Regions from separate parts of the Streptomyces sp. NPDC015532 genome, predicted to be linked through region 1. Evidence: predicted binding sites of a transcription regulator. Region 1 holds the regulator's gene; the other holds the start of a gene.

Region 1 (5,203 bases):
CACCGCGGACCTCCAGCGGCTCCAGGCCGAGTTCCAGAACTACCGCCGCCGCGTCGAGCGCGACCGGATCGCGGTCAGGGAGGTCGCCGTGGCGAGCCTCCTGACCGAACTCCTGCCCGTGCTCGACGACATCGGCCGCGCGCGGGACCACGGGGAACTCGTCGGCGGATTCAAGTCCGTCGCCGAATCCCTGGAGACCGTCGCGGCGAAGATGGGACTCCAGCAGTTCGGCAAGGAGGGCGAGCCCTTCGACCCGACGATCCACGAGGCCCTGATGCACTCGTACGCGCCGGACGTCACGGAGACGACGTGCGTGGCGATTCTGCAGCCGGGGTATCGCTTCGGCGAACGCACCATCCGCCCCGCGCGGGTGGCCGTCGCCGAGCCGCAGCCCGGGGCGCAGCCGGTCAAGGCCGAGGATCAGGCCGAGGCGGCGGAGGACAAGGAGAGCGGTGGCCCGGACGAGGGCTGAGCTTGAACGGACGAGGAAGGAGGGACGTCGGGGATGAGCACCAAGGACTTCATCGAGAAGGACTTCTACAAGGTCCTCGGCGTCCCCAAGGACGCCACCGAGGCCGAGATCAAGAAGGCGTACCGGAAGCTCGCCCGCGAGTTCCACCCGGACGCCAACAAGGGCAACGCCAAGGCCGAGGAGCGCTTCAAGGAGATCTCCGAGGCGAACGACGTGCTCGGCGATCCCAAGAAGCGCAAGGAGTACGACGAGGCGCGTGCCCTCTTCGGCAGCGGTGGCTTCCGGCCGGGTCCCGGCGCGGGCGGCGGCAACTTCAACTTCGACCTGGGTGACCTCTTCGGAGGCGGTGCCCAGGGCCAGGGAGCGGGAGGAGCCGGCGGCTTCGGCGGCGGCATAGGCGACGTCTTCGGGGGCCTGTTCAACCGGGGCGGGCCCACCACGGGCACGCGTACGCAGCCCAGGCGCGGCCAGGACATCGACACCGAGGTCACGCTCTCCTTCACGGAGGCGGTGGACGGCGCGACCGTTCCGCTGCGCATGACCTCGCAGGCGCCCTGCAAGGCCTGTTCGGGAACCGGCGACAAGAACGGCACACCGCGCGTGTGCCCGACCTGTGTCGGCACCGGCCAGGTGGCGCGGGGCTCGGGCGGCGGGTTCTCGCTCACGGACCCCTGCCCGGACTGCAAGGGCCGCGGTCTGATCGCGGAGCACCCCTGCATGGAGTGCGCGGGCAGCGGGCGGGCCAAGTCGTCCCGCACGATGCAGGTCCGCATCCCCGCGGGGGTCAGCGACAACCAGCGGATCCGGCTGCGGGGCAAGGGCGCGCCGGGCGAGCGGGGCGGCCCGGCCGGTGACCTGTACGTCACCGTCCATGTGGACGCCCACCCGGTCTTCGGCCGCAAGGACGACAACCTGACCGTCACCGTGCCCGTCACCTTCGCGGAGGCGGCACTGGGCGGCGAGGTGAAGGTGCCGACGCTGGGCGGCCCCCCGGTGACCCTGAAGCTGCCGCCGGGCACGCCCAACGGACGGACCATGCGCGCCCGGGGCAGGGGCGCGGTCCGCAAGGACGGCACACGGGGCGACCTCCTGGTGACCGTCGAGGTGGCGGTTCCCCAGGACCTGTCCGGCAAGGCTCGTGACGCGCTGGAGGCGTATCGCGAGGCGACCGCGGGTGAGGATCCGCGGGCGGAGCTGTTCCAGGCCGCGAAGGGAGCATGACGGAGCCATGGACACGACCGGTCGTCGACGCAACCCCTATGAACTGACCGAGGAGACCCCGGTCTACGTCATCTCGGTGGCGGCCCAGCTCTCCGGGCTGCACCCGCAGACGCTGCGTCAGTACGACCGGCTCGGTCTGGTCTCTCCCGACCGCACGGCCGGCCGGGGCCGCCGTTACTCGGCCCGTGACATCGAGCTGCTGCGCACCGTCCAGCAGTTGTCGCAGGACGAGGGCATCAACCTCGCCGGCATCAAGCGCATCATCGAGCTGGAGAACCAGGTGGCCGCGCTCCAGTCCCGTGTCGCGGAGCTGGAGTCGGCCCTCGACGGCGCCGCGGCCGCCATGCAGCAGCGCGAGGCCGCCGTGCACGCCTCCTACCGGCGTGACCTGGTCCCGTACCAGGAGGTCCAGCACACCAGCGCGCTGGTGGTGTGGCGCCCCAAGCGGGCGACGGACTAGAACCCGGCGTCCCGAGCGGGCGACCGGCCAGAGCTCGGTCGCCCGGGGCGGTACCCGGACGAACGCGAAGAGGCCCGGAGGTCATCGACCTCCGGGCCTCTTCGCGTGCGCCTTCCGGCCGGAAGGCGCGGGGCTGACCGCTTTTGACCGAGTGGCTGAAATGTTCTTCCCGAGGGCTGTTTCGCGTATGTCGTCCGCATAAGCCCGATGGCGGGGGTTCAGGTTGTCCTTCTCGTTGTACGCGGGCGGACGGCGATAAGACGTGTTCGCGTGGAAATGGCGTCAATGGACGGGCGGTGTGCGCTTGGTCACTCCGGAGGCGCCCGCGCCGGCCGCGCCGGGCGGCCCGTTCGCGGGGGCGGGCGCGGGGGCCGAGGTGGGGGCACCTCGCGCGGGAGTGCCTCTGTCCATGTGTTCCTTCGGGTCTGATCGATCGTCAACGGCGGTTAAAAACCGTCGGCGATCACGACTCCTGTGAACGGATGTCGGATGTTTGTGTGAATGACAGAAGGTGAAGCTGAGGGGATCGGTCGGTGGATGGGCGTAGTCTTTTCCCGTCGCGTTCACTTGTGGAACACGAAACGCCGTTGCCATCTCGTTAAGTGGTTACTCCTTGACGCTGAGGTGATCGCCGCGTTGGCTTTCAGCCACCTGGGTCGCAATGCTGCAACCTCGCCCGGAAGGCACCTGATGTGAAGACTCGTAACACCGGCCTCCGCCGTACCGTCATAGCCGTGGCCTCGTCCGCCACGGCCCTCACCCTCGCCGGATGCGGCGTGGTCGACTTCGGTGGGAGTGGTACCACGGCCAGCGCCACCAAGGGCGACGACATCACGGTCGGCCTGCTCCTTCCGGAGAAGGGGAACACCCGTTACGAGAAGTTCGACTACCCGATCATCCGGGAGCAGGTCCAGAAGCTCACCGAGAAGAAGGGTGACGTCCTCTACCTGAACGCGGAGCAGGACGCCGCCAAGCAGCTCCGCCAGATGCAGCAGATGATCGACGACAAGGTCGACGTCATCCTCGTGGACGCGGTGGACTCGGTGACGATCGCGAAGGGCGTGCGCAAGGCCAAGGAGGCCGGGATCCCGGTCATCGCCTACGACCGCCTGGCGCAGGGTCCGATCGACGCGTACATCTCCTTCGACAACGAGCTGGTCGGCGAGACCCAGGGCAAGGCCCTGGTGGCCGCGCTGGGCTCCAACACCGCGTCGAAGAAGATCATCATGATGAACGGCTCGGTGACCGACCCGAACGCCGCGCAGTTCAAGAAGGGCGCCGAGTCCGAGCTCAAGGACAAGGTGATCGTCGCCAGCGAGTACGACACCAAGGACTGGGACCCGGCCAACGCCAAGGTCAACATGGAGAAGTCCATCCAGGCCGTCGGGCTGAGCAACATCGCCGGTGTCTACGCCGCCAACGACGGCATCGCGGGCGCGGTCATCGACGTCTTCAAGTCCGCGGGTGTCAGCAAGGTGCCGCCGGTCACCGGCCAGGACTCCGAGCTCATCGCCGTGCAGCGGATCATCAAGGGCGACCAGTACATGAGCGTGTACAAGTCGTACCCGCAGGAGGCCAACGCCGCCGCCGAGATGGCCGTCGCCCGCGTCCAGGGACGGACGATCGAGTTCGACGCGCTCACCCGCGACAAGGTCAGCAGCCCCACCAACAAGGACGTCCCGTCCCAGCTCGTGCCCGTGGTGGCCCTCACCAAGGAGAACATCGAGAACACGGTCGTCCAGGACGGCATCTACGCCGTCGACAAGATCTGCACGACGCCCTACAAGTCGCTCTGCAGCTCGCTCGGCATCAAGTAGGACGCCTCCGCCCGGCCGTCTCCGTACCGGGACGGCCGGCGGACGCTTTCGGCCCCGCTCGTGGGTGCGCGCCAACGGCGCCCACCCACGGCCGGGGCCGTTCTCGTGCCACCCCGGCCCGGAAAGCCTCCCAGGAGCGCGCTGTACGGCCTCACGCCGCTCCCGGAGCCCCGCACGCCCACCCCGGCGCGCCCCGGCCCTCACGGCGCCCTCCGGGGCCGCACGCCCCCTCGGTGTGATCGCCGCGCGCTCGCCGCGGGTGCCGTCCGCGCGGTCCGCGGGGCCGGTGGACTTTCCGCCACGGCGCCCGGTCCGCCACGGCGCCCGGTCCGGCGCGGCCCCGGTCCCCGGGGTGGAGTGCCCTCGGCGGCTGCGGCCGGCCGGGCGCGCTCGCCGCAAGTCCCTCGGGAGGAAACGGAGTTGGGCCTTGTGGCGGAGTGTCCGCGGAGTGTGTTCAGGGAGCGTGTCCGGGGTTCGGGCGGCCATCTTGCAGCTTGTTGCAAGGGGCGCGGCGGAGGTCGGGATGTATGCGGACGAGCAGGGGCGAACGGACGTCTCCCGGCCGCACAGCCTTGTTGCGATGCCGGACGCGTCCGCGCATAGTTGCGCTGCGGAGGACGCCCTGACGCGGGGCTCACGCCAGGGGTTGGAGCTGGAGCCAGGGGTGGGAGATGGCCGGGCACGGGACGGACAGGCATCCGCACGGCGCTGACCGGCTGTGCGATGCGGGCGACCGGGTGTACTCCCGGGCCGTGCGCCGGGGCCGGGTGCCCCGCGGGGACGCCGAGGCGGTGCCCTGCCTGCTGGAACTGGCGCTGCTGCACCCCGATCCGGACGACATGGACTGGCTGGTGCCGACCTCGCCCCAGGAGGTCATGACCCGGCTCCTGCGGGGCGTGTACGAGGAAGTCAGCGCGAGCCAGGCGCGGGTGGGCGACGCGGTGTCGGCCTTCGAGTGGTACGCGGGCCTGGGCGGCCGGGTGCGGGCGCCGGCCGAGGGCGTGGCGATCCGGGTCCTGGACGGGCTGCCGCGGATCCACGCCGCCATGGACAAGGCGACCGAGGAGTGCACCCGTGAGGTGCTGACGGTGCAGCCGGGCGGCATCCGGCGCGAGGACGAACTCGTCGAGGGCCTGCACCGGGCGATGGAGATGCGCCGGCGCGGGGTACGGATGCGCGACCTGTACACCCACGTGGCCCGGCACGGCCAGGGCCTGCTGAACTACATGGAGT
Region 2 (5,203 bases), on a different contig from region 1:
CACCGGCACCGGGCGGGCGGCCTGCACGCGCCGGCAGACCTCCAGACCGTCGAAGCCGGGCAGCATGATGTCGAGGATCAGCAGATCGGGCTGCCATGCCTCGGCGGTGTCGACGGCGGCCGGGCCGTCACCCGCGGTTTGCACGAGGAATCCCTCGGCTCGCAGACGGGCCGCGATGGCGTCGACGATCGTGGGGTCGTCCTCGACGACCAAAACCCGGCGCTGAGCGCCCGGGGTCGCCGCCGTACCGTTCTGGGAGGTGTGTGTCTGCTCCATCGCCCGCCCCTGAAGTGTGCTTTCCGGAATCCGTGGGGTGATCCCATGACTGCGCTTGACGCTTGAATGATCCGCGTCAGGCAAGCAGGGTACGGGCAGTGGGTGCGGCTCGGCTATCCAGGCCTCACCGCGAGATGCACCACGTCGGGAACGCCCCGGGCAACGGGGATCACTTCGGTACGGACCCGGCGGAATCCGGCATTCCGCAAGGTAACTTCAAATTCCGGAGAGGGCTGCGCCGACCACACGGCGAGGACGCCGCCCGGCCTCAACGCCCTTGCACAGCTTGCCAGTCCGGACGCTCCGTACAGTCCCGCGTTGCCCTCGGTGACCGTCCAGCCGGGTCCGTTGTCGATGTCGAGGCACAGGGCGTCGAACGTGTCGGAGATCTCATTGACGTATTCGACGAGGTCCCGCTCGACGATGGCGGTGCGCGGGTCGGCGAGCGCCCCGGCGGACAGCGTGGCGAGCGGGCCGTCCCGGTGCCAGTCGATGATGGCCCGTTCGCGCTCGACAACGGTGATGCGTCCCCAGCGGCGGTCGGCCGCGGCGTGCGCCAGCGAGAACCCGACACCGAGCCCGCCGATCAGCACGCTCGGCTCCGGGCGCCCGTCCAGCGCGTCGTACGCCGCGTCCATGAGCAGCCGCTCGGAGCGCCCGTCGGACGTGTCCATCAGGAAGCATCCGTTGGCGATGATCTGGAGCAGTGCTCCGTGGCGCCGCAGCACGACCTCGCCGTACGGGCTCTGACGGCGGTCGATGACTTCGGGCGTCTCGTACGAGGCGGTCATGGCCGCCATCCTGGCATTTTCACCTGTACGGGTCGCGGGAATTCCCGGAGGACGGGGGCGGGGTGACGGCGGGCACCCCGAGGTTGACGCGACCCCGGGCCGGCCCCTTCGGCCCCGGCCCGACCGAGCCTCGGCGCCACCGGCCGAGCCTCGGCGTCACCGGCCGAGCCCGGACGCCTCGGGCGCGGCCCACCTGCCGAGCCTCGGCTCCGCCGACCGAGCTGCGGCTCCGCCGACCGAGCTGCGGCTCCGCCGACCGGGCCTCGGTGCCACCGGCCGGGCCCGGAAGCCTCGGGCGCTGCCCCGGCCGAGCCTTGACGCCACCGACCGAGGCTTCACCGGCAAGGCCCTCACCCCTACCGGCTGAGCCCTCACCTTTACCGGTCGGGCCTTCACTCCTGCCGACCGGGCCTTCACCTTTACTGCAAGGCCCTCACCCGCACCGACCGAGTTGCGCCTTCCCCGGCCGGGCCTCCGCGTCCGACGGCCCGGCCTTCACGCTCACCCGCCGGGCGTTTCCGTCCCCCGTCGGCCTTCGCGCGCTCTCCGTCGGGGCGCTCCCCGAGCGGCTCACGGGTCTCTCCGTTCCTCCCCCCTGCGGACAAGAAGGGACCCGTTGAGCCATCGGAGGGGCGGCCGGGCGCCCGGCTAGCGGAGGGGCGCCCCGTTCTGGGTGTCGGACGCGGACTGCCAGGCCTGCGCGCCCGCCAGGGAGGCCTCCTTGGCCTGCCGCCACTTCATGGCCGCCACCTGTGACGGCGGCACGTCCATGGCGCGGATCATGCGCCGGCCCGCGGCGAACACGGCGGCGGCCGCGATGCCCATGCCGGTGCACGCCACCACGACACCGGCCGCGGTGAGGACGGCACCCGCCGTGACGAGCCGGGTGTCGATGTCGATCTTGTTCTGGGCGAGGTGATGGTTCATGACTCCAACCATCCGAGGCCGTCGGCCACCTCGCATCCCGGGCACGGCCCGCGAGGGGTCCCGGGCACGGCCCGCGAGGCCCCGAAGCCCACGTGGCCGGGGCGCCCACGGCGGTTCACAAGCGATCGCTCACAGCGAACGGCCTCCGGGGAACATTGCGGAGCCCCCGTGCATTGAGTCGACATAGCTCAACTTGACTGCCGAAGGGGAGATCATGGCTTCGACGTCCGCATCACTCACTCTGCCCGTGCTGCCGCTCGACGACGAGGTAGTGCTGCCCGGAATGGTGGTTCCGCTGGATCTGAACGACCCCGATGTGCGGGCCGCGGTGGAGGCCGCTCAGGCCGCCGCCCGTTCAACGCCCGGAAAGCCTCAGGTACTCCTGGTGCCGCGTATCGACGGGACCTACGCGAGCACCGGTGTGCTCGGCACGGTCGAGCAGGTCGGCCGGCTGGCCGACGGCGACCCGGGCGCGCTGATCCGAGGCCGCGGGCGCGTGAAGGTGGGCGCGGGGACCACGGGCCCCGGTGCGGCCCTGTGGGTCGAGGGCACCCGGGTCGAGGAGACCGTGCCCGACCCGCTGCCCGGCCGGGTCGCGGACCTGGTGAAGGAGTACAAGGCCCTGGCCACGAGCTGGCTGCGCAGGCGCGCCGCCTGGCAGGTCGTGGACCGGGTGCAGCAGATCGACGACGTTTCCGCCCTTGCCGACAATTCCGGTTACTCACCGTTCCTTTCCGTCGAGCAGAAGGTCGAGCTGCTGGAGACCGCCGACCCGGTGGCCCGGCTCAAGCTCGCCACCGAACAGCTCCGCGAGCACCTCGCCGAGCAGGATGTCGCCGAGTCCATCGCCAAGGACGTCCAGGAGGGCGTCGACAAGCAGCAGCGCGAGTTCCTGCTGCGGCGCCAGCTGGAAGCCGTACGCAAGGAGCTGCGCGACCTCAAGGGAGAGGACGGCGAGGACGAGTCCGACGACTACCGCGCCCGGGTCGAGGCCGCCGACCTTCCCGAGAGCGTCCGCGAGGCCGCCCTCAAGGAGGTCGAGAAGCTGGAGCGGTCCAGTGACCAGTCGCCCGAGGGAAGCTGGATCCGGACCTGGCTCGACACCGTCCTGGAGCTGCCGTGGAACGAACGGACCGAGGACGCGTACGACATCAGGGGCGCCCAGGCCGTGCTCGACGCCGAGCACGCAGGTCTGGAGGACGTGAAGGAGCGCATCACCGAGTACCTCGCCGTGCGCAAGCGGCGCTCCGAGCGGGGTCTCGGAATCGTCGGAGGCCGGCGCGGCGGTGCCGTGCTCGCGCTCGTCGGGCCGCCTGGGGTCGGCAAGACCTCGCTCGGCGAGTCCGTCGCGCACGCCATGGGCCGCAAGTTCGTCCGCGTCGCCCTCGGTGGCGTCCGGGACGAGGCCGAGATCCGCGGACACCGCCGTACGTACGTCGGCGCGCTGCCCGGCCGGATCGTCCGCGCCATCAAGGAGGCCGGGTCGATGAACCCGGTGGTCCTGCTCGACGAGATCGACAAGGTCGGCTCCGACTTCCGGGGCGACCCGGCGGCGGCGCTGCTCGAAGTCCTCGACCCGGCGCAGAACCACACCTTCCGCGACCACTACCTGGAGGTCGAACTCGACCTCTCCGACGTCGTGTTCCTCGCCACGGCCAACGTCCTGGAAGCCATCCCGGAGGCCCTGCTCGACCGTATGGAGCTGGTCCGCCTCGACGGCTACACCGAGGACGAGAAGGTCGTCATCGCCCGGGACCACCTGCTGCCGCGCCAACTGGAGCGGGCGGGCCTGGAGAAGGACGAGGTCGTCCTCGACGAGAGCGCGCTGCGCAAGTTCGCGGGGGAGTACACCCGGGAAGCGGGCGTGCGGAACCTGGAGCGGGGCATCGCCCGGCTGCTGCGCAAGGTCGCGGCCCAGCACGAACTGGGGCGCAGGGAACTGCCGTTCACGGTGACCGAGGCCGAGCTGCGCGATCTGATCGGGCGTCCGCACCACGTGCCCGAGTCGGCGCAGGACCCGGCCGAACGCCGTACGGCGGTGCCCGGCGTCGCCACGGGTCTCGCGGTCACCGGCGCGGGCGGTGACGTCCTCTATGTGGAGGCGTCCCTGGCCGACCCGGAGACGGGCGCGGCCGGACTGACCCTCACCGGCCAGCTCGGAGACGTGATGAAGGAGTCGGCGCAGATCGCGCTCTCCTTCCTGCGCTCGCACGGCGCGGAGCTCGAACTCCCCGTCGGCGACCTGAAGGACCGGGGCGCGCACATCCACTTCCCGGCGGGCGCGGTCCCCAAGGACGGCCCGAGCGCGGGCGTCACGATGACGACCGCCCTGGCGTCGCTGCTGTCGGGCCGGCTGGTCCGCACCGATGTGGCCATGACGGGTGAGGTGTCGCTGACCGGCCGTGTCCTGCCGATCGGCGGGGTGAAGCAGAAGCTGCTCGCCGCGCACCGGGCGGGTGTCACGACCGTGATCATCCCCAAGCGCAACGAGGCCGATCTGGACGACGTCCCGGCCGAGGTCCTGGAGAAGCTCGACGTCCACACCGTCACGGACGTCCGCCAGGTCCTGGAGCTGGCACTGGCGCCGGCGACGAACGGCGCGGTGTCGGAGGTTCCGGTAGCGGCGTGACGGACGGTGCCGGAAGGGAAGGCCCGGGTCCCGTGAGGGAGGCCCGGGCCTTCGCCGTGCCGCGCGTCGGGCGCTTCGCCGTACGTCAGACGCCCTGCTGTTCGTCAGGTGCTCTGCTGTACGTCAGGTGTCCTGCTGTACGGCGGCCGTCCTGCTGTGCGCAGGTGTGTCAGCCCTTGGCCAGTGCCTGGACCCGGTCGAGCGCACCGTTGAACTTGTCGTGGTCCCCGACCGTCGGTCCTGACGACGTGTACTGCCACATCGTGTAGAAGCCCCAGCCCGCCGGGAGCGTCCCCGGATCGGAGGCGTAGCGCGCGATCCACAGCGGGCTGGCGGAGGCGAAGCCGCCGTAGTTGCCGGTGCACTGGGTCCACCAGCTCGCGGCCGTGTAGATCACCGCGTCACGGCCGGTCCTGGCCTTGTACTGGGTGAGGAAGCTGCTGATCCAGCTGACCATCGCGCTCTGCGTCTTGCCGTAACAGGCGGCCCCGTACGGGTTCCACTCGATGTCGAGGGTGCCGGGCATCGTCTTGCCGTCGCCCGACCAGCCGCCGCCGTGGTCGACGAAGTAGTTGGCCTG

Evidence for each region. The regulator HspR, encoded in region 1, represses chaperone genes until heat shock. The targets are predictions, from matches to a motif close to TTGAGNNNNNNNNNCTCAA.
Region 2: lon (endopeptidase La) is a predicted target of HspR. The motif match lies at 2,168-2,186, and genes of this name have one in related genera.

Annotation. Positions count from the first base shown of each region.
Region 1 covers NZ_JBIBSY010000005.1:458,528-463,730, forward strand. Annotated here, with positions in the region: gene grpE (nucleotide exchange factor GrpE) at 1-472, shown strand, start outside; gene dnaJ (molecular chaperone DnaJ) at 506-1,693, shown strand; gene ACF07B_RS19645 (heat shock protein transcriptional repressor HspR) at 1,701-2,153, shown strand; gene ACF07B_RS19650 (sugar ABC transporter substrate-binding protein) at 2,888-3,970, shown strand; gene ACF07B_RS19655 (LuxR C-terminal-related transcriptional regulator) at 4,642-5,203, shown strand, end outside.
Region 2 covers NZ_JBIBSY010000009.1:164,504-169,706, forward strand. Annotated here, with positions in the region: gene ACF07B_RS25755 (response regulator transcription factor) at 1-276, opposite strand, end outside; gene ACF07B_RS25760 (spermidine synthase) at 390-1,067, opposite strand; gene ACF07B_RS25765 (hypothetical protein) at 1,716-1,994, opposite strand; gene lon (endopeptidase La) at 2,209-4,623, shown strand; gene ACF07B_RS25775 (lysozyme) at 4,793-5,203, opposite strand, start outside.